Regions from separate parts of the Streptomyces sp. NPDC047841 genome, predicted to be linked through region 1. Evidence: predicted binding sites of a transcription regulator. Region 1 holds the regulator's gene; the other holds the start of a gene.
The links. Region 1 encodes HrcA, which represses chaperone genes, less so after heat shock. Its sites were predicted from a motif close to TTNGCACTCNGNNNNNCNGAGTGCNAA; they were not measured.
Positions count from the first base shown of each region.

Region 2: the regulator HrcA is predicted to act here: its motif matches at 5,085-5,111, upstream of groES (co-chaperone GroES).

Region 1 covers NZ_JBEYRP010000004.1:407,566-418,788, reverse strand. The annotation lists gene AB0947_RS08725 (ATP-binding SpoIIE family protein phosphatase) at 109-1,929, shown strand; gene hemW (radical SAM family heme chaperone HemW) at 1,957-3,189, shown strand; gene AB0947_RS08715 (Uma2 family endonuclease) at 3,289-3,867, shown strand; gene AB0947_RS08710 (DUF3097 domain-containing protein) at 3,845-4,660, opposite strand; gene AB0947_RS08705 (MBL fold metallo-hydrolase) at 4,729-5,451, opposite strand; gene hrcA (heat-inducible transcriptional repressor HrcA) at 5,613-6,629, shown strand; gene dnaJ (molecular chaperone DnaJ) at 6,630-7,766, shown strand; gene AB0947_RS08690 (nitronate monooxygenase) at 7,867-8,940, shown strand; gene AB0947_RS08685 (16S rRNA (uracil(1498)-N(3))-methyltransferase) at 8,937-9,689, shown strand; gene AB0947_RS08680 (VOC family protein) at 9,704-10,096, shown strand; gene AB0947_RS08675 (hypothetical protein) at 10,038-10,490, opposite strand; gene AB0947_RS08670 (hypothetical protein) at 10,580-11,095, shown strand; gene AB0947_RS08665 (PDZ domain-containing protein) at 11,215-11,223, shown strand, end outside.
Region 2 covers NZ_JBEYRP010000002.1:199,751-210,973, reverse strand. The annotation lists gene AB0947_RS03600 (MOSC domain-containing protein) at 1-448, shown strand, start outside; gene AB0947_RS03595 (SDR family oxidoreductase) at 520-1,293, shown strand; gene AB0947_RS03590 (ester cyclase) at 1,368-2,075, shown strand; gene AB0947_RS03585 (DUF3293 domain-containing protein) at 2,217-2,768, shown strand; gene groL (chaperonin GroEL) at 2,881-4,509, opposite strand; gene groES (co-chaperone GroES) at 4,628-4,936, opposite strand; gene AB0947_RS03570 (polysaccharide deacetylase family protein) at 5,206-6,018, opposite strand; gene AB0947_RS03565 (polysaccharide deacetylase family protein) at 6,015-6,932, opposite strand; gene AB0947_RS03560 (methyltransferase domain-containing protein) at 7,023-8,189, shown strand; gene AB0947_RS03555 (sigma-70 family RNA polymerase sigma factor) at 8,253-9,509, opposite strand; gene AB0947_RS03550 (YciI family protein) at 9,553-9,909, opposite strand; gene AB0947_RS03545 (LCP family protein) at 10,049-11,104, opposite strand.

The DNA.
Region 1 (11,223 bases):
CTGCGCCCCTTTTCCTGCTCACGCGCGCCCGAAACGTTCCGTCTTCTGGCCACTTCGGTAACTCGCCGCTTATAGCCGCCCCCCGTCTGTCACCCTGGCCGCATGGATATGGCGGCCATACCCACGCAGCGGGAGAGCGGCACGCAGCCCGGTGAGACGCGCGGGCGGGCCACGCTGCCCGGGAGCCCTCTGGCCCCGGGCTCGGCCCGCGCGCTCGTGCGGGCCGCGCTGGACGGGATGCCCGGGGTCTGCGCGCGGCTCGCCGACGACGCCATGGCCGTCGTCAGCGAGCTGGTCACCAACGCCGTCGTGCACGCCGGCACCGAGGTGCAGGTCGAGTGGCGGCTGGAGGACACCGGCGCGCTCGTGGTCGAGGTGCACGACCAGCACCCGTCCCGCGCCCCACGGGACGCCACGAGCGGCGAGGGGCCGTACGACACCCCCGAGTACGGGCGCGGCCTGCGGCTCGTCGCCACGCTCGCCGAGTCGTGGGGCGTCACCTACCGCACCGGCGCCAAGACCGTCTGGGCGCGGCTGCCCCCGGGCGGCAGCGAGGCCCTGGACGGACCCGGCCCCGAGCCCGCCCTGGAGGTCGCCGAGGACCTCGCCCCGCAGCCGCACCGCGTCGAGGGCGACCGGGACTGGCTCGGCCGGGGCGCCCTGTCCTTCCTCGCCGAGGCCTCCGACCTGCTCGCCGGACAGCTGGACGAGAACCTGGTCGCCGCGCTCACCGGACAGCTGATCGTGCCCCGGCTCGCCGACTGGTGCGCGGTCTGGCTGGAGGACGAGGCGACCGTCCGGGGCGGCGCCGGCGGCGGACCCGCCCGGGTCTGGCACGCCAGCGAGGCCCGGATCGAGGAGCTGCGGTGCGCCCTGGAGAAGGAACCGCCGGGCCCGCCGGGCGGGCTGCGCGCCGGCCCCGAGCCCTACCCCTGGCCCGGCCACGCGCTCGGCCCGCAGGGCGCCGACGGGACGGCGCTGTCGTACCGGCTCATCGCGGGCGGCCGGCCGCTCGGCACGCTGGTCATCGGCCGGTGCGGGCTGACGGGCTTCCCGGACGAGATCACCGGGCTGGTCGAGGACCTCGGCCGCAGGGTGGCCCTGGCCATCGGCGCGGCCCGCCAGTACGCCCGCCAGGCCACCATCAGCGCCGTCCTCCAGCGCGGCCTGCTGCCCGGCGCCGTCGCCGAGATCCCCGGCGTGCGCAGCGCGCTCGTCTACGAACCCTGCGACAAGGGCGGCCCCAGCGGCGACTTCTACGACCTGTTCCCGGCGGGCGACGGCCGCTGGTGCTTCGCCGTCGGCGACGTCCAGGGCAAGGGCCCGGAGGCCGCCGTGGTGATCGGCCTCGCCCGCCCCTGGCTGCGCCTGCTGGCCCGCGAGGGCTACCGGGTCGCCGACGTCCTGGACCGCCTCAACCAGCTCCTCCTGGACGACGCCACCGAGGCCGCCGACGCCGCCGCCCGCGCCCTCGTCGCCGTCGGCGGCCGGCCGCTGGCCACCGGGGAGAGCCCGCAGACCCGCTTCCTCTCCCTCCTCTACGGCGAGCTGACGCCGTACGACGGCGGGGTCCGCTGCACCCTCGCCGCCGCCGGCCACCCGCTGCCGCTCGTCCTCAGCCCCGACGGCACCGTGCGCACCGCCGCCCGCCCGCAGACCCTGCTCGGCGTGGTCGAGGACGAGACCTACACCAGCGAGACCCTCGACCTGCGCCCCGGCGACAGCCTGCTCTGCGTCACCGACGGCGTGACCGAGCGGCGCTCCGGCAGCCGCCAGTTCGACGACGGCGACGGCCTCGCCCGCGCCCTGTCCGGCTGCGCCGGGCTCGGCGCCGAGCTGATAGCTGAAAGGATCCGCCGCCTGGTCCACGACTTCGGCGGCGGCCTGCCCGAGGACGACCTGGCCCTGCTGGTGCTCCAGGCGGAGTAACGCCCACGGTGCTGGACAATGGAGGGCATGCCTTCCGCACTCCCCGACGGCGAGCCCGTCCCCACCGACGGCGCGCTGCCCGCGCACGCGCTCGCCGGGGCCGCCGCCCGCCCGCTCGGCTTCTACCTGCACGTCCCGTACTGCGCGACCCGCTGCGGCTACTGCGACTTCAACACCTACACCGCGACCGAGCTGCGCGGCACGGGCGGGGTGCTGGCCTCCCGCGACAACTACGCGGACACGCTGGCCGAGGAGATCCGGCTGGCCCGGAAGGTGCTGGGCGACGACCCGCGCGAGGTCCGCACGGTGTTCGTCGGCGGTGGTACGCCGACGCTGCTGGCCGCCGACGACCTCGTACGGATGCTCGGGGCCGTCCGGGACGAGTTCGGGCTGGCACCGGACGCGGAGATCACCACGGAGGCGAACCCGGAGTCCGTCGACCCCGCGTACCTCGCCACGCTCCGCGAGGGCGGCTTCAACCGGATCTCCTTCGGCATGCAGAGCGCCAAGCAGCACGTGCTGAGGATCCTGGACCGCACCCACACCCCCGGCCGCCCCGAGCGGTGCGTCGCGGAGGCGCGGGCGGCGGGCTTCGAGCACGTCAACCTCGACCTGATCTACGGCACGCCCGGCGAGAGCGACGACGACTGGCGGGCGTCCCTGGAGGCCGCCCTGGGCGCCGGACCCGACCACATCAGCGCCTACGCGCTCATCGTGGAGGAGGGCACCCAGCTCGCCCGCCGGATCCGCCGGGGCGAGATCCCGATGACCGACGACGACGTCCACGCCGACCGGTACCTGATCGCCGAGGAGATGCTGAGCGCGGCGGGCTTCGACTGGTACGAGGTCTCCAACTGGGCCACCTCCGAGGCGGGCCGCTGCCTGCACAACGAGCTGTACTGGCGCGGCGCCGACTGGTGGGGCGCGGGCCCGGGGGCCCACTCGCACGTGGGCGGGGTCCGCTGGTGGAACGTCAAGCACCCGGGCGCGTACGCGGCGGCGCTGGCGTCGGGGAAGTCGCCGGGCGCGGGCCGGGAGCTGCTGTCCGACGAGGACCGGCGCGTGGAGCGCGTCCTGCTGGAGCTGCGGCTGCGCGAAGGGGTCCCGTTGTCCCTGCTGAGGGAGGAGGGGCTCGCGGCCTCCCGGCGCGCGCTGGCGGACGGGCTGCTCCAGGAGGGGCCGTACGAGAAGGGCCGGGCCGCGCTGACCCTGCGCGGGCGGCTGCTGGCGGACGCGGTGGTGCGGGACCTGGTGGACTGATCACCCCGGCGGGTGAATCCCCCCGGAACGCCGGTTCGGTCCCTAACCTGGTTCGTAGGCTGCCGCTGACAGGACGCGGCGGATGTGGAGGCCACGGAGATGACCGCTGTGGACGAGCGTGGGATGGCCAGGTACCTCGACGAGTTCGAGCCTCCCGAGGGCGTCAAGGCCGAGCTCCTCCGAGGAGTCATCGTGATGATGGCCAGCCCCGATCTGGTGCACAACCTGATCGTGCTGCACACACAGCGGCAGATGCCCCTCGAGCGGTGGTACCCCCTCCAGACCCAGGACGTCGACATCGCCGGTGAGTCGAGCGAGCCGGTGCCGGATCTGGTGGTCCTCTCACCCGATGTCCTGCCGAGTTCGGGACGGCTGTTGCCCAGTCGGCTGATCACGATGGTGTTGGAGGTCGTCTCCAAGTACAGCGTCCACCAGGATTACGTGGTCAAGCGCTCCATCTACGCGGCGGGGGGGATCCCCGCCTACCTCGTCGTCGACCCGATCATGGCCCACTGCGTTCTCATGACGAAGCCGTCGGGCCACGGAGAGGACGCCGACTATCTGAGCCAGGAGATCGTGAAGTTCGGCGATCCGGTCCCGTTGGAGGCTCTCGGACTCGAACTCGACACCACCGAGTTCGGGACGTTCCCCGACGTCAGGCCCCACCGCTACCCGTGACGAAGTCGATCAGCTCCTCCACGCGCCCCAGCAGCTCCGGCTCCAGGTCCTTGTAGGACCCCACCCGCTTCAGGATCGCCTGCCACACCGCCCCGGTGTTCTCCGACGGCCAGCCCAGCGCCCGGCACACGCCCGTCTTCCAGTCCTGCCCCTTCGGCACCGCCGGCCACGCCCCGATGCCCAGCGACGCCGGCTTCACCGCCTGCCAGATGTCGATGAACGGGTGGCCGACCACCAGCGCGTGCTCGCTGGTCACCGACTGCGCGATGCGCCACTCCTTCGTGCCGGGCAGCAGGTGGTCCACCAGGACGCCCAGGCGCGCGTCCGGGCCGGGGGCGAAGGACTCCACGATCGACGGGAGGTCGTCGACGCCCTCCAGGTACTCCACGACCACGCCCTCGATCCGCAGGTCGTCGCCCCACACCTTCTCGACGAGCTCGGCGTCGTGCCGGCCCTCCACGTAGATGCGTCCGGCGCGCGCCACGCGCGCGCGTGCCTGGGGGACGGCGACCGAGCCGGACGCCGTACGGGAGGGGCGTACCGGCGCCGAGGAGGCGGGGCGGACCAGCGTCACCACGCGCCCCTCCAGCAGGAAGCCGCGCGGCTCCAGCGGGAACACGCGGTGCTTGCCGAAGCGGTCCTCCAGGGTCACCGTGCCCGCCTCGCAGCGGATCACCGCGCCGCAGAACCCGGTGCCGGGCTCCTCCACCACCAGACCCGGCTCGGCCGGGACCTCCGGCACGGGCTTGGGCTTCTTCCAGGGAGGGGTCAGGTCGGAGGTGTACTGGCGCATTCGGATGACGATAGGAGAAGCCGTGCGGTGAGGCGTACGACACGCCGGGGCCGGCCGCGAAGAGCCGCTCAGATCACGCCGAACCGCGTTGCCAGGGCGTCGCGTTGACGGCGGACGAACCCCGCGTCCACCACCGCTCCGTGACCGGGCACGTACAGCGCGTCCTCGCCGCCGAGCGCCAGCAGCCGGTCGAGCGCGTCCGGCCAGCGGGACGGGACCGCGTCGGGGCCCGCCTGCGGTTCGCCGGACTCCTCCACCAGGTCGCCGCAGAACACCACCTCCGGGTCGCCCGGGACCAGGACGGCCAGGTCGTGCGCCGTGTGGCCGGGGCCCACGTTGGCCAGCAGCGCCTGGCGGCCGCCGCCGAGGTCCAGCGTCCACTCGCCGGAGACCGCGTGGCGGGGCGGGACCAGCGCGTCCACCGCCTCGTCGGCGTCGGCCACCGGCAGCCCGTTGCGGATCGCGTCCAGCCGCAGGTCCGCGCGCTCGTACGCGAACACCGCGTCCAGTCCCACCGCCCCGTACACCTCCGCCCCGGCGAGGGCGGCGGCGCCGAAGACGTGGTCGAAGTGGGGATGGGTGAGCGCGAGATGGGTCACACGGCCGCCCGCCAGCGCCTCGGCCTGCCCACGCAGCCGGACCCCCTCCGCGAGGCTCGAACCGGCGTCCACGAGCAGGGCCGTACCCTCCCCGAGGACCAGCCCCGCCGTGCAGTCCCAGCCCGGCAGCCGGCACCGGCCCACCCCCGCGGCCAGCCGCTGCCACCCCAGCTCTTCCCAAGTCACGGTCATACCCGCGACGCTAGCGGTACGAGCCGGTACGGCGGCCCGACCTTGCCCAGGGTGTACCCGGCAGCCGTACACTGGCCGGGGAACGCTGGCACTCGCATGGGTGGAGTGCCAGGCGGACGACCCGAGCGGACGAGGGGACGACGTGCTGGAGGTGCGCGCGAATGCTGAGTGAACGCAGGCTTCAGGTACTGCGCGCCATCGTCCAGGACTACGTGGGCACCGAGGAGCCGGTCGGTTCCAAGGCGCTCACCGAGCGGCACAACCTCGGCGTGTCCCCGGCGACCGTCCGCAACGACATGGCGGCCCTGGAGGACGAGGGGTACATCGCCCAGCCGCACACCAGCGCGGGGCGGATTCCCACCGACAAGGGCTACCGGCTGTTCGTGGACAAGCTCGCGGGCGTCAAGCCGATGAGCGGGCCCGAGCGGCGGGCGATCCAGAACTTCCTGGAGGGCGCCGTCGACCTCGACGACGTCGTGGCGCGGACCGTGCGGCTGCTCGCGCAGCTCACCCGGCAGGTCGCCGTCGTGCAGTACCCGTCCCTGACCCGGTCCACCGTCCGGCACGTGGAGCTGCTGTCGCTGGCTCCCGCGCGCGTGATGCTGGTGCTGATCACGGACACCGGCCGGGTCGAGCAGCGGATGGTCGACTGCCCGGCGCCGTTCGGCGAGGGCTCGCTGGCGGACCTGCGGGCGCGGCTCAACAGCCGGGTCGCCGGTCGCCGGTTCACGGACGTGCCGAAACTGGTCGAGGACCTCCCGGACGCCTTCGAGCCGGAGGACCGCGGTACGGTCTCCACGGTGCTCTCCACTCTTCTGGAGACACTCGTGGAGGAGAACGAGGAGCGGTTGATGATCGGCGGCACCGCCAATCTGACCCGCTTCGGACATGACTTCCCCCTCACGATCCGGCCCGTCCTGGAGGCCCTGGAGGAGCAGGTCGTGCTCCTCAAGCTCCTCGGCGAGGCGAAGGATCCGGGCGTGACCGTGCGCATCGGGCACGAGAACGCCCATGAGGGACTCAACTCCACCTCCGTCGTGTCGGTCGGCTACGGTTCGGGCGGCGAGGCGGTTGCCAAGCTCGGCGTGGTCGGACCGACCCGCATGGACTACCCGGGAACGATGGGAGCGGTACGCGCAGTGGCACGGTACGTCGGACAGATCCTGGCGGAGTCGTAAGTGGCCACGGACTATTACGCCGTTCTCGGCGTGCGCCGCGACGCGTCGCAGGATGAGATCAAGAAGGCGTTCCGCAGGCTCGCGCGCGAGCTGCACCCGGACGTCAACCCGGACCCGAAGACCCAGGAGCGGTTCAAGGAGATCAACGCCGCTTACGAGGTGCTGTCGGACCCGCAGAAGAAGCAGGTCTACGACCTCGGCGGCGACCCGCTCTCCCAGTCGGGCGGCGCGGGCGCGGGCGGCTTCGGGGCCGGCGGCTTCGGCAACTTCTCCGACATCATGGACGCGTTCTTCGGTACGGCGTCGCAGCGCGGGCCGCGCTCGCGCACCCGGCGCGGCCAGGACGCGATGATCCGGATCGAGGTCGAGCTGGACGAGGCGGCCTTCGGGACCACCAAGGACATCCAGGTCGACACGGCCGTCGTCTGCAACACCTGCAACGGCGAGGGCGCGGCGCCCGGCACGTCCGCCCAGACGTGTGACATGTGCCGCGGCCGGGGTGAGGTCTCCCAGGTCACCCGGTCCTTCCTGGGCCAGGTCATGACCTCGCGGCCGTGCCCGCAGTGCCAGGGCTTCGGCACGGTCGTCCCGACGCCGTGCCCGGAGTGCGCCGGCGACGGCCGGGTGCGCTCGCGGCGGACGCTGACCGTGAAGATCCCGGCCGGCGTCGACAACGGCACGCGCATCCAGCTCGCCGGCGAGGGGGAGGTCGGCCCCGGCGGCGGCCCGGCCGGCGACCTGTACGTCGAGATCCACGAGCTGCCGCACCCGAGGTTCCAGCGGCGCGGCGACGACCTGCACTGCACGGTCACGATCCCGATGACGGCGGCGGCCCTCGGCACGAAGGTGCCGCTGGAGACGCTGGACGGCCTGGAGGAGGTCGACATCCGGCCCGGCACCCAGTCCGGCCAGTCGATCCCGCTGCACAGCCGGGGCGTCACGCATCTGCGCGGCGGCGGCCGGGGCGACCTGATCGTGCACGTCGAGGTGACGACGCCGACCAAGCTGGACCCGGAGCAGGAGCGGCTGTTGCGCGAGCTGGCCAAGCTGCGCGGCGAGGAACGGCCCCAGGGCCAGTTCCAGCCGGGTCAGCAGGGGCTGTTCTCGCGGCTGAAGGATGCGTTCAACGGGCGCTGAGCGGTGACGGACGGGGTGCCCCGGCACCCCGTATGCCGTGGGCATGTGCCGGTGGATGCCCGGATTCGGACTTGTCCGAAGGACGTGACAACATGCGGTCATGTCCTCCGCGCTGACCGATCTCTTCCCCCACCCGATCGTGCAGGCCCCCATGGCGGGCGGTGTCTCCGTCCCGCAGCTCGCCGCCGCCGTCTCCGAGGCCGGTGGCCTCGGGTTCCTCGCCGCCGGGTACAAGACAGCCGACGGCATGTACCAGGAGATCAAGCAGCTGCGCGGGCTCACGAGCCGCCCCTTCGGCGTGAACCTCTTCATGCCGCAGCCCGAGCACGCGGAGTCCGGGGCCGTCGACCTCTACGCGCACCAGCTGGCCGGCGAGGCCGCCTGGTACGAGACCGAGCTGGGCGACCCGGACAGCGGCCGGGACGACGGCTACGACGCCAAGCTCGCCGTCCTGCTCGACGACCCGGTGCCGGTGGTCTCCTTCCACTTCGGGGTGCCGCCGCGCGAGGTGTTCGACAAGCTCCACCGCGTCGGCACCTTCACTCTGGTCACCGCCACCACCGCCGAGGAGGCCCGCGCCGTCGAGCGGGCCGGGGCCGACGCGGTCATCGCGCAGGGCGTGGAGGCCGGCGGACACCAGGGCACCCACCGCGACCTCCCCGAGAACGACGGTGCCGGCGTCGGCCTGCTGTCGCTGCTCGCGCAGGTCCGCGAGGCCGTGCGCATCCCGGTCGTCGCCGCCGGCGGCGTCATGCGCGGCGGCCAGATCGCCGCCGTCCTCGCCGCGGGCGCGAGCGCGGCGCAGCTGGGCACCGCGTTCGTCGCCGCCCACGAGTCCGGCGCGCACCCCCTGCACAAGCGGGCGCTGACCGACCCGCTGTTCCCGCGCACCGAGCTGACCCGCGCCTTCACCGGCCGCCCGGCCCGCGCGCTGGTCAACCGCTTCCTGCGCGAGCACGGCCGGTACGCCCCCGCCGCCTACCCCGAGGTCCACCACCTCACCGCGCCGCTGCGCAAGGCCGCCGCCAAGGCCGAGGACGCGCAGGGCATGGCGATGTGGGCCGGGCAGGGCCACCGGATGGCCCGGGAACTGCCCGCGGGCCGGCTGGTGGAGGTGCTGGCCGCCGAACTCGCCGAGGCCCGGACAGCGTTGTCGGCCGGGGGTTCCCGATGACCGCGCCGGTGTTCGTCGTCGACTCCCTGGAGGGCGTGGGCCCCGGCTCGGTCGTCGACGTCCAGGGCCCCGAGGGACGGCACGCGGTCTCCGTACGGCGGTTGCAGCCGGGCGAGAACGTGGTGCTCACCGACGGCAGGGGCCGGGGCGCGGCCGGGGTCGTCGTCGGCGTGTCGGGGAAGGACCACCTGGTGGTCGAGCCGTTCGAGTTCCCGGTGGAGCCCGAGCCCCGCCCCCGTATCACCGTCGTCCAGGCCCTGCCCAAGGGCGACCGGGGCGAACTGGCCGTGGAGACGATGACGGAGACCGGCGTCGACGCGATCGTGCCCTGGCAGGCCGCGCGGTGCATCACCCAGTGGAAGGGCGAGCGGGGGCTGAAGGCGCTCGCCAAGTGGCGTGCCACCGCGCGGGAGGCCGGCAAGCAGTCCCGCCGGCTGCGCTTCCCCGAGGTCGCGGACCTGGCGTCCACCAAGCAGGTCGCCGCGCTGCTCGCCGCGGCGGACTTCGCCGCCGTGCTCCACTCCGACTTCGACCACGTCAGCGAGCCCCTGGCCACCGCCGAACTCCCCGCCGAGGGCGAGATCGTCCTGGTCGTGGGTCCCGAAGGCGGTGTGTCGCGGGACGAGTTGGCGCTCTTCGAGGAGGCGGGCGCGAGGGCCTGCGTCCTCGGCCCCAGCGTCCTGCGCACCTCCACCGCCGGCACCGCCGCCGTGGCCCTGCTGCTGGGCCGCACCGGCCGCTGGTCCTGACCCCCGGAGACACCGTGGAACTCGTCCAGGTCCGGCTCCTGGTGACCGACTTCGCCGCCTGCTACCGCTTCTACGCCGGCGTCCTCGGCCTCAAGCCGCAGTCCGGCGCGGTGCAGGGGCCGTACGAGAAGTTCAGCCCGCACGCCGGCTCGGCCGGGATCGCGCTCCAGGACCGCGCGATGATGGCCGGGGTGCTGGCCGAGCTGGGCGACACCGCCACCGGCCACCGGTCCCTGGTCGTCCTGCGCGTCGACGACCTCGACGCCTACTGCGCGCGGATCACCGCCCGGGGCGCGACCCTGCTGCACGGACCGGCCCCCATGACCGACCGGATGCGCGTGGCGCACCTCAAGGACCCGGAGGGCAACCTCGTCGAACTGCAGGAGTGGCTGCTGCTGCGCGGCTGACGTCCGCCGCCGTGGCGGCCCGGGCGCCTTCGACGGCGTCCACGGCCTCGACGACCCGGTGGAACAGCTCCCGGCCGTCCACCTCGCCGCGCCCCGGCAGCAGCCCTGGCCGCTCCACTTCGTCCACGACGGCCCGGACGACGCGGGGTTCGCGCAGATTGAGCGGGTTGCCGCGGCCGTCCAGGACGCAGCCCGCGTACCCGTAGCCGTCGGAGACATAGCGGCCGGAGCCGACCTCGCCGGCCCGGAAGACGATCCGGGTGGGGACGCCGTTCCGGTACAGCGAGAGCACCTCCCGGCAGGCGTCGCGGTCCGCGTGCTTGTGGCGGACGGTCCACCGGTGGACGGTGCCGTCCGCCACCACGAGCCGTCTGAGCCTGTGATGACTGCGCACGCGGCCGGCGTAGACGGCCGGCCCCCCGAACGGGTGAGTGGCCGTATCCGGGCTTCCCCGCGGTGGGGGCCGGTGGGACGCTGCCCTGTATGGGGGCTTCGAGGCGGACGCGGGGTCGGGTGCGGGCGGTGGCCGTGGCGGGGCTCGTCGCGGTGGGCGGCGGAACTGCCGTGGCCTGTCAGCCCGGTGGGGGGCTCGGCTCCGCGAGCGTCGCCTACACCACCGACCAGACCGCGACCGCCGCGCTGGAGCACCGGCACGTGAACGTCGCCTGGCTCACCTGTACCGGCGGTCACCGCGGTGACGACGGCGCGCGCCGCGGCTCGCCCGCGCCGAGCGAGACCACCGTCGTCTCCGTCGACTGCCGGGGCGAGACGGACGACGGGCGGAGGATCGTCGTCGCCGGTCTGGTGACCAGGGCCGTCGACGGAGCCTGCGTGCGCGGCGACCTGACCGCCAAGGTCGACGGCAGACAGGTGTTCCGCGTCGACGGGCTCGGCGACTGCTCCGCCCCGACCGGGCCGACGTACCGGCCGCCCACCGGGGGACGGCCGACCGTGACCGTCACCGTCACCCGCACCGTCTGGCCCGTGCCGGGCAAGTGATCCGAAACCGCGAGCGGAGGCACCCGGTCGCTGCGTAGAGTGACGGCGTGACTCAGGGTGCTTCGACGGGAACCACGGCAGACTCCGCCTATCTCCGATTCCCCCATCCGCACGGGGACTTGGTGACC
Region 2 (11,223 bases), on a different contig from region 1:
CCTCGACGCCTGGGAGCGCGAACTCGGCAGGCCGCTGGCCCACGGGTGCTTCGGCGAGAACCTGACGACGGACGGTCTGGACGTCTCCGGCGCGCTGATCGGGGAGCGCTGGCGGATCGGTCCCGCCGTCGTGCTGGAGGTGACGTCCGGCCGCATTCCGTGCGCCACGTTCCAGGGCCATCTGGGCGAGCGCGGCTGGGTCAGGAGATTCACGCGGATGGGCGCGACGGGCGCCTACCTCCGGGTGATCGAGCCGGGCGAGATCCGGGCCGGCGATCCGGTCGAGATCGTGCACCGGCCGGACCACGGCGTGACGGCGGCGATGCAGTTCCGCGCGGTCACCACCGAGCGGGAGCTGCTGCCCCGGCTGCTCGCGGCGGGCACGGCGCTGCACACCGAGACGCTGGCCAAGGCCCGCACGTACGTGGCCGAGCACGGAGAGGGGTGATCCGCCGGCGCCGCGGCGGGCACGGCGCGCGGACCACGGAGGCGGTCCGTCCGGGTCACTACGCTTGGGCCATGACAACGGCTCTGATTACGGGATCGACCGCGGGGATCGGTGCCGCGTTCGCGCGGCGGCTGGCGGCTGACGGGCACGACCTCGTCCTGGTCGCGCGGGACGCCAAGCGGCTGCGCGAGCAGGCGACGGAACTGCACGACCGGCACGGCATCGAGGTGGAGGTGCTGACCGCCGACCTGGCGCAGGACAAGGGCATCGAGGCGGTGGCCGACCGGCTCGGCGACCGGAAGAACCCGGTCGACCTGCTGGTCAACAACGCCGGCTTCGGCAACAAGGGCCGCTATCTGGACGTGCCGATGGCGGACGAGCTGCGGATGCTCAAGGTGCACTGCGAGGCGGTGCTCCGGCTGACGTCGGCGGCGGCCGGGGCGATGCGCGAGCGCGGCCGGGGCGGGGTGGTGAACGTCGCCTCGGTGGCCGCGTTCGTCCCGCGCGGTACGTACGGCGCGTCCAAGGCGTGGGTCGTGCAGTTCACCCAGGGCGCGGCCAAGGACCTGGCCGGCAGCGGGGTCCGGCTGATGGCGCTGTGCCCGGGGTTCGTGCGCACCGAGTTCCACGAGCGGGCCGGGATGGGCACGGACAACATCCCGGGCTGGCTGTGGCTGGACGCCGACAAGCTGGTCGCGGCGGCGCTGTCCGACCTCGCGCGCGGCAAGACGGTGTCCATCCCCGATCCCCGCTACAAGGCGCTGATGGGCCTGGTGAAGGTGGCGCCGCGCGGGCTGATGGGCGGGATCAGCTCCCGGACGGGGCGCAGGTACGGGCCGCGGTAGCGAGCGGGTGGCGCCGCCGTCCCGGTGGGAAGATGGGCGGGACGGTACCGGACCAGGGGGGCCGGAGGCGGCGCATGACCTTCGTACAGCTCATCGAGTGCAGGACGAGCCGGCTGGACGAGATGAACCGGCTCATGGACGACTGGGTCCAGCAGACCAAGGGGAAGCGGACGGCGACGCACGCGGTGGTCGGCACGGACCGGTCGGACGCGTCGCACGTCGTCGAAGTGCTGGAGTTCCCGTCGTACGAGGACGCGATGCGGAACTCGAACCTCCCGGAGACGGACCGGATCTTCCGGGGGCTGGTGGCGCTGTGCGACGAGATGCCGACGTTCGTCGACCTGGACGTCGTACGGGACGAGAGCCTGCCCGAGGGCATGGTGCGCGGGTTCTTCGAGGCGCTGTGCGCCGAGGGTGACCTGCCGCCGCTCAACGACCTGCTGGCCGAGGACGTTCACAGCCACGACCCGATGAACCCGCAGGACACCATCGGGCTGGACAACGTCCGCGCCGAGTTCCGGATGTGGCGCGGCGCCTTCGACTTCGCGTTCACGGTGGAGGACGTGCTCAGCCAGGGCGACCGGTCCTGCGCGCGGTGGACCTGGTACGCCGCGCACCAGGGCGATTTCCTGGGGATCGCGCCGACCGGCAACCAGGTCACCATGACCGGGATGACGCTGTTCCGGTTCGGCGACAGCGGCAAGATCGCCGAGCTGTGGTGGCAGCACGACCAGCTGGGGCTGATGCAGCAGCTGGGGGCGCTCGACGCGTTGGAGCAGTAGGCGTTCCCCAGCCGTCGCAGCACCTTGTCCCGGAGCGCGGATCATGGCATCTTGCGGATCCTGCCCCCGCTTCCGTGTGGGGGCGAGCCCCGATCTCCCTGCACGACGTGTAAGGGGGTCTTCGTTCCACAGGATGCCCTTGTGCACAGCAGTGACGCAGCCGGTACGCCCCTCAACTGGGATCTTTACCGCACGGCAGTGGTCGACATCCGTTTCGGGGACCGCACCCTCCGCGTCGGACCGCGTCCTTCGGGCACGGTCGAGGGTTGCTTCCCGGCACCGGCCCACGGCGCCACCATTCATGTGATCACCGCGTGGAATCCCCTCGGCCGTACCGCGCCGGCCGACGCCAACGCCCGCGCCCAGCGCCTGCTGCTCGACGACGTCCGCCGGCAAAGGCTCACCTGGTGGCCCGCGCAGGGAGGCGACGTACGCGGCTCGCACCGCGAGGAGAGCGTGGCCGTCGTCGGCCTGAGCGACACCGCGGCGCGCGACCTCGGCCGCCGCTTCGGCCAGGACGCGGTCTTCGCCTGGACTCCCCGCGACTGGCGCGTCCTGGCCTGCGCCACCGGTGCCGTGGCGGCCGGCGGATGGGCGGTCTCCGGGGCTGACCACGCGAGGGCCGGTCTGGCCGGGCCGCACGAGCTGCCCCGCGGCTTCACCTACGTGTGTGAGGACGAGCGGGGCATGTAGACGAGGGAGCGGGGGCGGCGCCGATCCCGGCCGGTCCGTCCGGTCGCCGCAACGCACGGTGCCCGGCACCCCCGAGGGGGCACCGGGCACCTAGTTCAGCTCAGCGCCGGGCTCAGTGGGCGTGGCCGTGGCTGTGGCCGTGGCCCGCGGCCTCCGGCTCCTCTTCCTTCTTCTCGACGACCAGGGTCTCGGTCGTGAGCAGCAGGGAGGCGATGGAGGCGGCGTTCTCCAGGGCGGAGCGGGTGACCTTGACCGGGTCGATGACGCCGGCCTTGATCAGGTCGCCGTACTCGCCGGTGGCGGCGTTGTAGCCCTGCCCCTTGTCCAGGTCCTTGACCTTGGACACGATGACGTAGCCCTCCTGGCCGGCGTTCTCGCCGATCCAGCGCAGCGGCTCGACCACGGCGTTGCGGACCACGGCGACACCGGTGGCCTCGTCGCCGGACTTGTCGAGGTTGCCGTCGAGCACCTTGGAGGCGTGGACCAGGGCGGAGCCACCACCGGAGACGATGCCCTCCTCGACCGCGGCGCGGGTCGCGGAGATGGCGTCCTCCAGACGGTGCTTCTTCTCCTTCAGCTCCACCTCGGTGGCGGCGCCGACCTTGATCACGCACACGCCGCCGGCCAGCTTCGCGAGGCGCTCCTGGAGCTTCTCGCGGTCCCAGTCGGAGTCGGTGGTCTCGATCTCGGCCTTGATCTGGGCGATGCGGCCCTGCACGTCCTCGGACTTGCCGGCGCCGTCGACGATCGTGGTGTCGTCCTTGGTGACGGTGACGCGGCGGGCGGAGCCGAGCACGTCGGTGCCGACCTGGTCGAGCTTGAGGCCGACCTCCTCCGAGATGACGGTGGCGCCGGTGAGGACGGCCATGTCCTGGAGCATCGCCTTGCGGCGGTCGCCGAAGCCGGGGGCCTTCACCGCGACGGCGTTGAAGGTGCCGCGGATCTTGTTGACGACCAGGGTCGACAGGGCCTCGCCCTCGACGTCCTCGGCGATGATCAGCAGCGGCTTGGAGGAGCCGGCCTGGATGACCTTCTCCAGCAGCGGCAGCAGGTCGGCGATGGCGGAGATCTTGCCCTGGTTGATGAGGATGTACGGGTCCTCCAGGACGGCCTCCATGCGCTCCTGGTCCGTCACGAAGTACGGCGACAGGTAGCCCTTGTCGAAGGCCATGCCCTCGGTGAAGTCCAGCTCCAGGCCGAAGGTGTTGGACTCCTCGACGGTGATGACACCGTCCTTGCCGACCTTGTCCATGGCCTCGGCGATCAGCTCGCCGACCTGCTGGTCCTGGGCGGACAGCGCGGCGACGGCGGCGATGTCGGACTTCTCGTCGATCGGGCGGGCCGAGGCGAGCAGGTCCTCGGAGACGGCCTTGACGGCGGCGTCGATGCCCTTCTTCAGGGCGGCCGGGGAGGCACCGGCGGCGACGTTCTTCAGGCCCTCGCGCACCAGCGCCTGGGCGAGGACGGTGGCGGTGGTGGTGCCGTCACCAGCGATGTCGTTGGTCTTGGTCGCCACCTCCTTCACCAGCTGCGCGCCGAGGTTCTCGTACGGGTCCTCGATCTCGACCTCGCGGGCGATCGTGACACCGTCGTTGGTGATGGTCGGGGCGCCGAACTTCTTGTCGATGACGACGTTGCGGCCGCGGGGGCCGATCGTCACCTTGACGGTGTCGGCAAGCTTGTTGACGCCGCGCTCAAGGGCGCGACGGGCGTCCTCGTCGAACTTCAGGATCTTCGCCATGGCAGCGGGAGCCCTCTCGGAAATCTGTGGGTGAAAACGCCGCGCCCCGGGCGCCCGGCTTCATATCGATCGCGGGGGGCCAGGGGCGCAGCTTCAAGCAGAGAGTCGCTTGAGGTGATTACTTCTCGATGATCGCGAGGACGTCGCGAGCCGAGAGGACGAGGTACTCGTCGCCGTTGTACTTCACCTCGGTGCCGCCGTACTTGCTGTAGAGGACGACGTCGCCGACCTTGACGTCGAGCGGCAGACGCTCGCCGTTCTCGAACCGGCCCGGGCCCACGGCGAGGACGGCGCCCTCCTGGGGCTTCTCCTTCGCGGTGTCCGGGATGACCAGGCCAGAGGCCGTGGTCTGCTCGGCGTCCAGCGGCTGGACCACGATGCGGTCCTCGAGCGGCTTGATGGCAACCTTGGAGCTGGCGGTCGTCACGATCCGACCTCCCCCTTCGGAGATCTCACGGGGTTAACTGTCTGAGGTGGCGACCAGGTCGATCCGTCGTCGCGGGTGCCGGACCTGCCCGTCGCGTTTGTCTGGCACTCTCCAGTGGGGAGTGCCAGAGCCGAGACTATGACCGCGATTAGCACTCGGTCAAGCGGAGTGCCAATTGCCCGCGGCGCGTCGGCCGGATTCGCGACGCGAGGGCCGCCGCCCCGGTGGGTCGCCGCCGCCCCCCGACCCGCCCCCCGACAGGCCGGACCTCACACGTAGTCCTCCAGGAAGCCCGCCGTCAGTCCTCTCCCCTGGGCCTCCGTCAGCACCCGTACCGTCCGTTCCCACAGCGCCGGCCTCCTCGACTCGTCGGGGCCCACCAGGACGATGTCGCCGGGGCGGAGGTGGTGGGCGCCGTGGGTGTAGGTGAGGCCGGCCGGGGTCAGGGCGGCACGCCACAGGACGAGCGCGGAGACGCCGCAGCCGGCCGCCGCGCGCAGGGTGGTGCGGTCGTAGGAGCCGTAGGGCGGGCGGAAGAGCCGGGGGCGGACGCCGAGGGCGGCGCGGAGGCGGTCCTGCTGGCCGCAGATTTCGGCGCGCTGGCCGGCGTACGGCAGTCCGGCCGGGGCCCGGTGGTCGACGGTGTGGTTCCCGATGCCGGCGCCGAGGGCGCGCAGGCGGGCGAAGTACGGGTAGCCGGGGGCGGCGACGCTGTCGGTGAGGAACAGGGTGACCGGGAGCCTCAGTTCGCGGACCATGTCGACGAAGCGGGGGTCCCGCTCGGCGCCGTCGTCGTAGGTGAGGAAGACGACCGGGTCGCGGGTGGGGACGCGGTCGACCACGGGGAGCGGGGCGCCGGCCCCGGTGCGCTCGGCGAGCGGGCGGGCCGGGTGCACCGGGGAGCGGGCGAGGGGCCGGGTCAGGCCCCAGGCGCGGTAGCGGTGGTCGGGGGCGGTGCCGTGCGGGCGTACCCCTTCGGCGGCCTTCTTGCCGAGGCGTTCGATGGGGTCGACGGACTGGGCGCAGCCCGTCAGGAGCAGGGCCGCGGCGAGGACCGCGGCCGGGCCCCGAGCCCGCCTCACAGGTAGTCCTCCAGGCGGGCCACGGCGTAGCCCTCGCGCGTGACCTTGTTCAGGAAGCGGCGCATGTCGTCCACCATCGTGCCGTCCCAGTCGTCCCGGCCGCGGAAGTGGGTGAGGACGATGTCGCCGCGGCGCAGCCGCTGGTCGTCCTCGCGGTACTCCCAGTGGTCGACGAAGACCTCCTCGTTCCAGATCGGCGCGTACGTGATGCCGCATTCCTTCGCGGCGACCAGGGTGTCCTGGTTGTAGTTGCCGTAGGGGGGACGGAAGACGGTGGGGGCCTTGCCGAACTGCTTCTTCATGATGGCCTGCATGCCGCAGATCTCGTCCTTCTGCTCCTCGTAGGACAGGCCCGGCAGGTAGGGGTGGTGCAGGGTGTGGTTGTTGAGGGTGTTGCCGTAGGACCGCATCTTGCGGAAGTAGGCGTAGTCGTCCTTGACCAGGTAGTCGCTGAGGAACGCGGTGTACGGGACCTTGAGCTCGCGCATCATGGCGAGGAACCGCGGGTCCTTCTCGGCGCCGTCGTCGATCGTCAGGAACACGACCTTGTCCCGGGTGGGGACCGTGGTGAAGACGGGGGGCAGGTGCCAGTCCTCCTGGTGGTCCACCTCGAACCCGTCGCGTGCGGTGATCCTCGGCTTGGCCGCGGGGGGCGGCGGGGGCGTGAGCGGGACCTGGTCCAGCCCCCAGCGCCGGGCGGCGGCGGCCAGCCGGGCGTGTTCGGCGGCCCGGCGCGCCGCCGGGTCCTGGGGCTGGGGCTGGGCGGGGCCACCGTGACCGGACGCGGTGCGCACGGACTCGGGTCCGGCACAGCCGGAGAGCAGGGCGGCGGCGGCCAGCGTGGCGGCTCCGCCGCCGAGGGCCAGCCGCCGGAAATGAGTCCGACTTTTGTCATTTTGTACTACTGCTCGCATGGTGCCGGATCCTCCCAGGCCCCGGCCCGCGACCCCGCGCGACACCGCCGCCGGAGGCGCACCATCCACCGACTGGCCCACAATGTCCCGGTGAACGACCTCGCTCTGCTCCTCACCCCCGAAGGCCGCGCCCTCCTCGACGAGGTGCGCGACACCGAGCCCGCGCGGGAGCTGGCCGTGGCCACCCGGCTGCGCCGCGACCACCCGGCCGAGCTGGTGTCGGCGGCGCTCGGCCAGGCCCGGCTGCGGCAGCGGGCGGTGGCGAAGTTCGGGGCCGGGGACGCCGGGCGCATGTTCTTCACGCCCAACGGGGTCGAGCAGTCGACGCGGGCCTCCGTGGCGGCGTACCGGGCCGGGCGGCTGAAGGAGCTGGGCGTGGCCTCCGTCGCCGACCTGTGCTGCGGGATCGGCGGGGACGCCATCGCGCTGGCGCGGGCCGGAATCCGGGTGCTGGCCGTGGACCGGGACCCGCTGACGGCGGCGGTGGCGCGGGCGAACGCGGAGGCGCTGGGGCTGGCGGGCCTGATCGAGGTGCGCGAGGCCGATGTGACGGAGGTGGACACCGCCGGGTACGACGCGGTGTTCGTGGACCCGGCGCGCCGGGGCGCGCGCGGCCGGCTCTTCGATCCGGAGGCGTACTCGCCGCCGCTGTCCTGGGCGGTCGGGACGGCCCTCACGGCACCCCGCGCCGCACTGAAGATCGCCCCGGGCATCCCGCACGAGGTGGTCCCGGCCGCGGCCGAGGCCGAGTGGATCTCCGACGGCGGCGACGTGAAGGAGGCGGTGCTGTGGTTCGGGACCGGGGCGCCGGGCGCGGTGCGGGCCACGCTGCTGCCGGGTCCGCGCACGCTGCTCGGCCGCGGGCTGCCCGATCCGGGGGTCCGGCCGGTGGGGCGGTACCTGTACGAGCCGGACGGCGCCGTGATCCGCGCGCACCTGGTCGCGGAGGTGGCCGAGGAGGTCGGCGGGGGGCTCCTGGACCCGACCATCGCGTACGTCACCGCCGACGAGGCCCGGCCCACGCCGTACGCCACCGGTTACGAGATCACCGACCAGCTCCCGTTCAACGTCAAGAGGCTCAAGGCCCTGCTGCGGGAGCGCGAGGTCGGCACGCTGACCGTGAAGAAGCGCGGCTCGGCGGTGGAGCCGGAGGAGCTGCGCCGGAAGGTGAGACCGCAGGGGCCGAACGCGGCCACCGTCTTCCTCACCCGTGTCGCCGGGGCGCCGACGATGCTGATCGGCCGCCCGCTCGGCTGACGCTCGCGGAAACGGGCCAGCACCTGAAGGAGCCGCGCCGGAAGGCGAGACCGCCGGCCGCCCTCAGCCGCACGCGCGCGCCCGGTCCCGCAGCAGCCGCCGCTCCCTTTCGTTGCGGGTCAGCGCCGCCGCCCGCAGGAACTCCTCACGGGCCTCGGCGGTGCGGCCGAGGCGGGCCAGGAGGTCACCGCGGACACTGGGGAGCAGGTGGTAGTCGCGCAGCGCGGGCGCGGCGGCCACGGCGTCCACCAGCTCCAGGCCCGCCGCCGGGCCGTCGGCCATCGACACGGCGACCGCGCGGTTCAGCTCGACCACCGGGGACGGCGCGCGGGCGGCCAGCAGGCCGTACAGGGTGGCGATGGCGTGCCAGTCCGTCTCCTCGTAGGTGTACGCGCGCGCGTGGCACGCGGCGATGGCCGCCTGGAGGGTGTACGGGCCCGGGGGGCCGCTCGCGGTGGCCCCGGCGCGGTCGAGGGCGCGGATGCCACGCGCGATGAGCATGCGGTTCCAGCGGCGGCGGTCCTGGTCCTCCAGCAGCACCGGCGTGCCGTCGGGGCCGGTGCGGGCGGCGGCGCGGGACGCCTGGAACTCCAGCAGCGCGGTCAGGCCGTGCACCTCGGGCTCCTCGGGCATCAGCGCGGACAGCACTCGCGCCAGCCGCAGCGCGTCCTCGCACAGGCCGGGGCGCAGCAGGTCGTCGCCGGCGGTGGCCGCGTACCCCTCGTTGAAGATCAGGTAGATGACGTCCAGCACGGAGCCGAGGCGGGCCTCGCGGTCGGGGCCGTACGGCACCTCGAAGGCGACGTTCCGCTTCGCCAGGGTGCGCTTGGCGCGGACGATCCGCTGGGCGACCGTCGGCTCGGGCACCAGGCAGGCACGGGCGATCTCGGCCGTGGTCAGGCCGCCGAGCAGGCGCAGCGTGAGCGCGGTGCGGGCCTCCGGCGACAGCACCGGGTGGCAGGCGGTGAAGACCAGCCGGAGCAGGTCGTCGTCGATGCCGTCCGGGTCGGCCGGTGCGTCGTACGACGGCGGGGCCGCGGCCAGGTCGCGGCCGAGCTCGGCGAGTTTGCGGGCGTAGGTCTCGCGGCGCCGGACCAGGTCGACGGCCCGGTGCCGGGCCGTGGCCATGAGCCAGGCGCCGGGGTTGTCCGGCACCCCGTCCCGCGGCCACCGCTCCAGGGCGGCGACCAGGGCGTCCTGCGCCAGTTCCTCGGCGATGCCGACGTCCCGGACGATCCGGGCGACGCCGGCGATCAGCCGGGGCGACTCCAGGCGGAAGACGGTCTCGATGGCGTGCGCCGCGGCGGGCTGTGTCTCCACAGCCCACCATGCAACACCCTGGACGGCGGCGGGCCAAACGGCCTCAGCCCTCGGCGATCTCCCGCAGCTCGCAGGCCAGCCGCCACTCCGGGCCGTGGATCTTCAGGAAGCGCTGCGTCCACTCCAGCGCCTCGGCCCGGTCCTTGCACTGCATGAGCGCGTAGCCGCCGACGACCTCCTTGGACTCGGTGAACGGGCCGTCGGTCACGGAGACCTTCTCGCCGTTCCAGTCCATCCGGGCCGCCTCGGCGGAGGGGGTGAGCCCGGCGGTGTCGAGCAGCACACCGGCCTTGGTCATCTCCTCGATCAGCTCACCCATCCGCCGCATCAGCTCCGCGCTGGGGCCCCCGGCGGGGGCGGCGGACTCGTCGACGCGCACGAGCGACAGGTAGCGGGGCATGGTGACTCCTCCGGTCGGGGCGGCGGGTCCGTTCCCGCCGCTCACCCCTTGCGTCGAACGGGAGACACCCGGATCGACACGCTCGCGGAAAGAATTTCCGGGATCTTCTCCAGCGCCCCGGCGGCCGGGCGGCACCGGCTCAGCGCAGGGAGGCCCAGAGGTCCTTCGCCGCCGGTTCCCGGGCGACGACCCGGTTGGGGTCGGAGGGCGCCGTGACGACCGGCATGGTCACCGTCCGCACCCGGTCGGCGGTCAGTCCCTTCAGGCTCCGGCCGAGGCTCACCAGCTCGTTCAGGGAGTTCAGGCCGGTGTCGGTGGTGATGCTGGCGGTGACGGCGTCGGCGACCCGGTACAGCCGGGCCGGGTCGGTCAGCAGGCCGGCGCCGGAGATCCGCTCCAGCAGGGCCTTGACCAGCGTCTGCTGGAGCCCTATCCGGCCCAGGTCGCTGCCGTCGCCTATGCCGTGCCGGGTGCGGGCGAGGGCGAGGGCCTGCTTGCCGCCGAGGTGGTGGGTGCCGGCCTTCAGGTGCAGGTGGCTCTTGTCGTCGTCGATGTCCTGGCCGGTGGTGACGTCGACCCCGCCGAGCGCGTCGACCAGCTTGGCGAAGCCGGAGAAGTCGATCTCCAGGTAGTGGTCCATCCGGACGCCGGTGAGGGTCTCGGCGGTCTTCACCGCGCACACCGGGCCGCCCACCGCGTAGGCGCTGTTGAACATGGCGCCGTACGCCGGTGCCGTGCTGCCGCCGGAGGTGAGCGGGCAGGACGGGCGGGTGACGAGGGTGTCGCGCGGGATGCTGACGACGGTGGCCCTCGTGCGGCCCGCGTCGATGTGCACGACCATCGCGGTGTCGGACCGGGCTCCGCCGCTGTCGCCGCCGCCCAGCTCCTGGTTGTCCTTGCCGCTGCGCGAGTCCGAGCCGAGGACCAGGATGTTGAGGGAGCCGGTGGGCAGCGGGGAGGCGTCCGCCGGGGCGGTCGCGGAGGGGGTGACCACGGCCCTGGCCGGACGGTCGTCGCCGAGTGCGCCGTCGATGTCGACGCTCGTGATGTTGCGGTCGAGGTGCCGGTAGGCCCAGCCGGCCGCCGCCAGGCCCAGGACCAGGGTGCCCGCCAGAGCGAGGCCGACGATCTTCACCGCTCTCGAGCGCCGGCCCACCCGTCTGCCCGCGTCGCCTTGCTCCTCGTGTCGCGTCACGACAGGAACATAAGTCCGAATTATTAGGGGACTGTTAGCGGAAGCCGCCAGAGTCGGTTTTCTTGTGAAATTCTCATCCACGCGGCAGCGAACGCCCGTTCGCGCGACCTGGCGGAGGG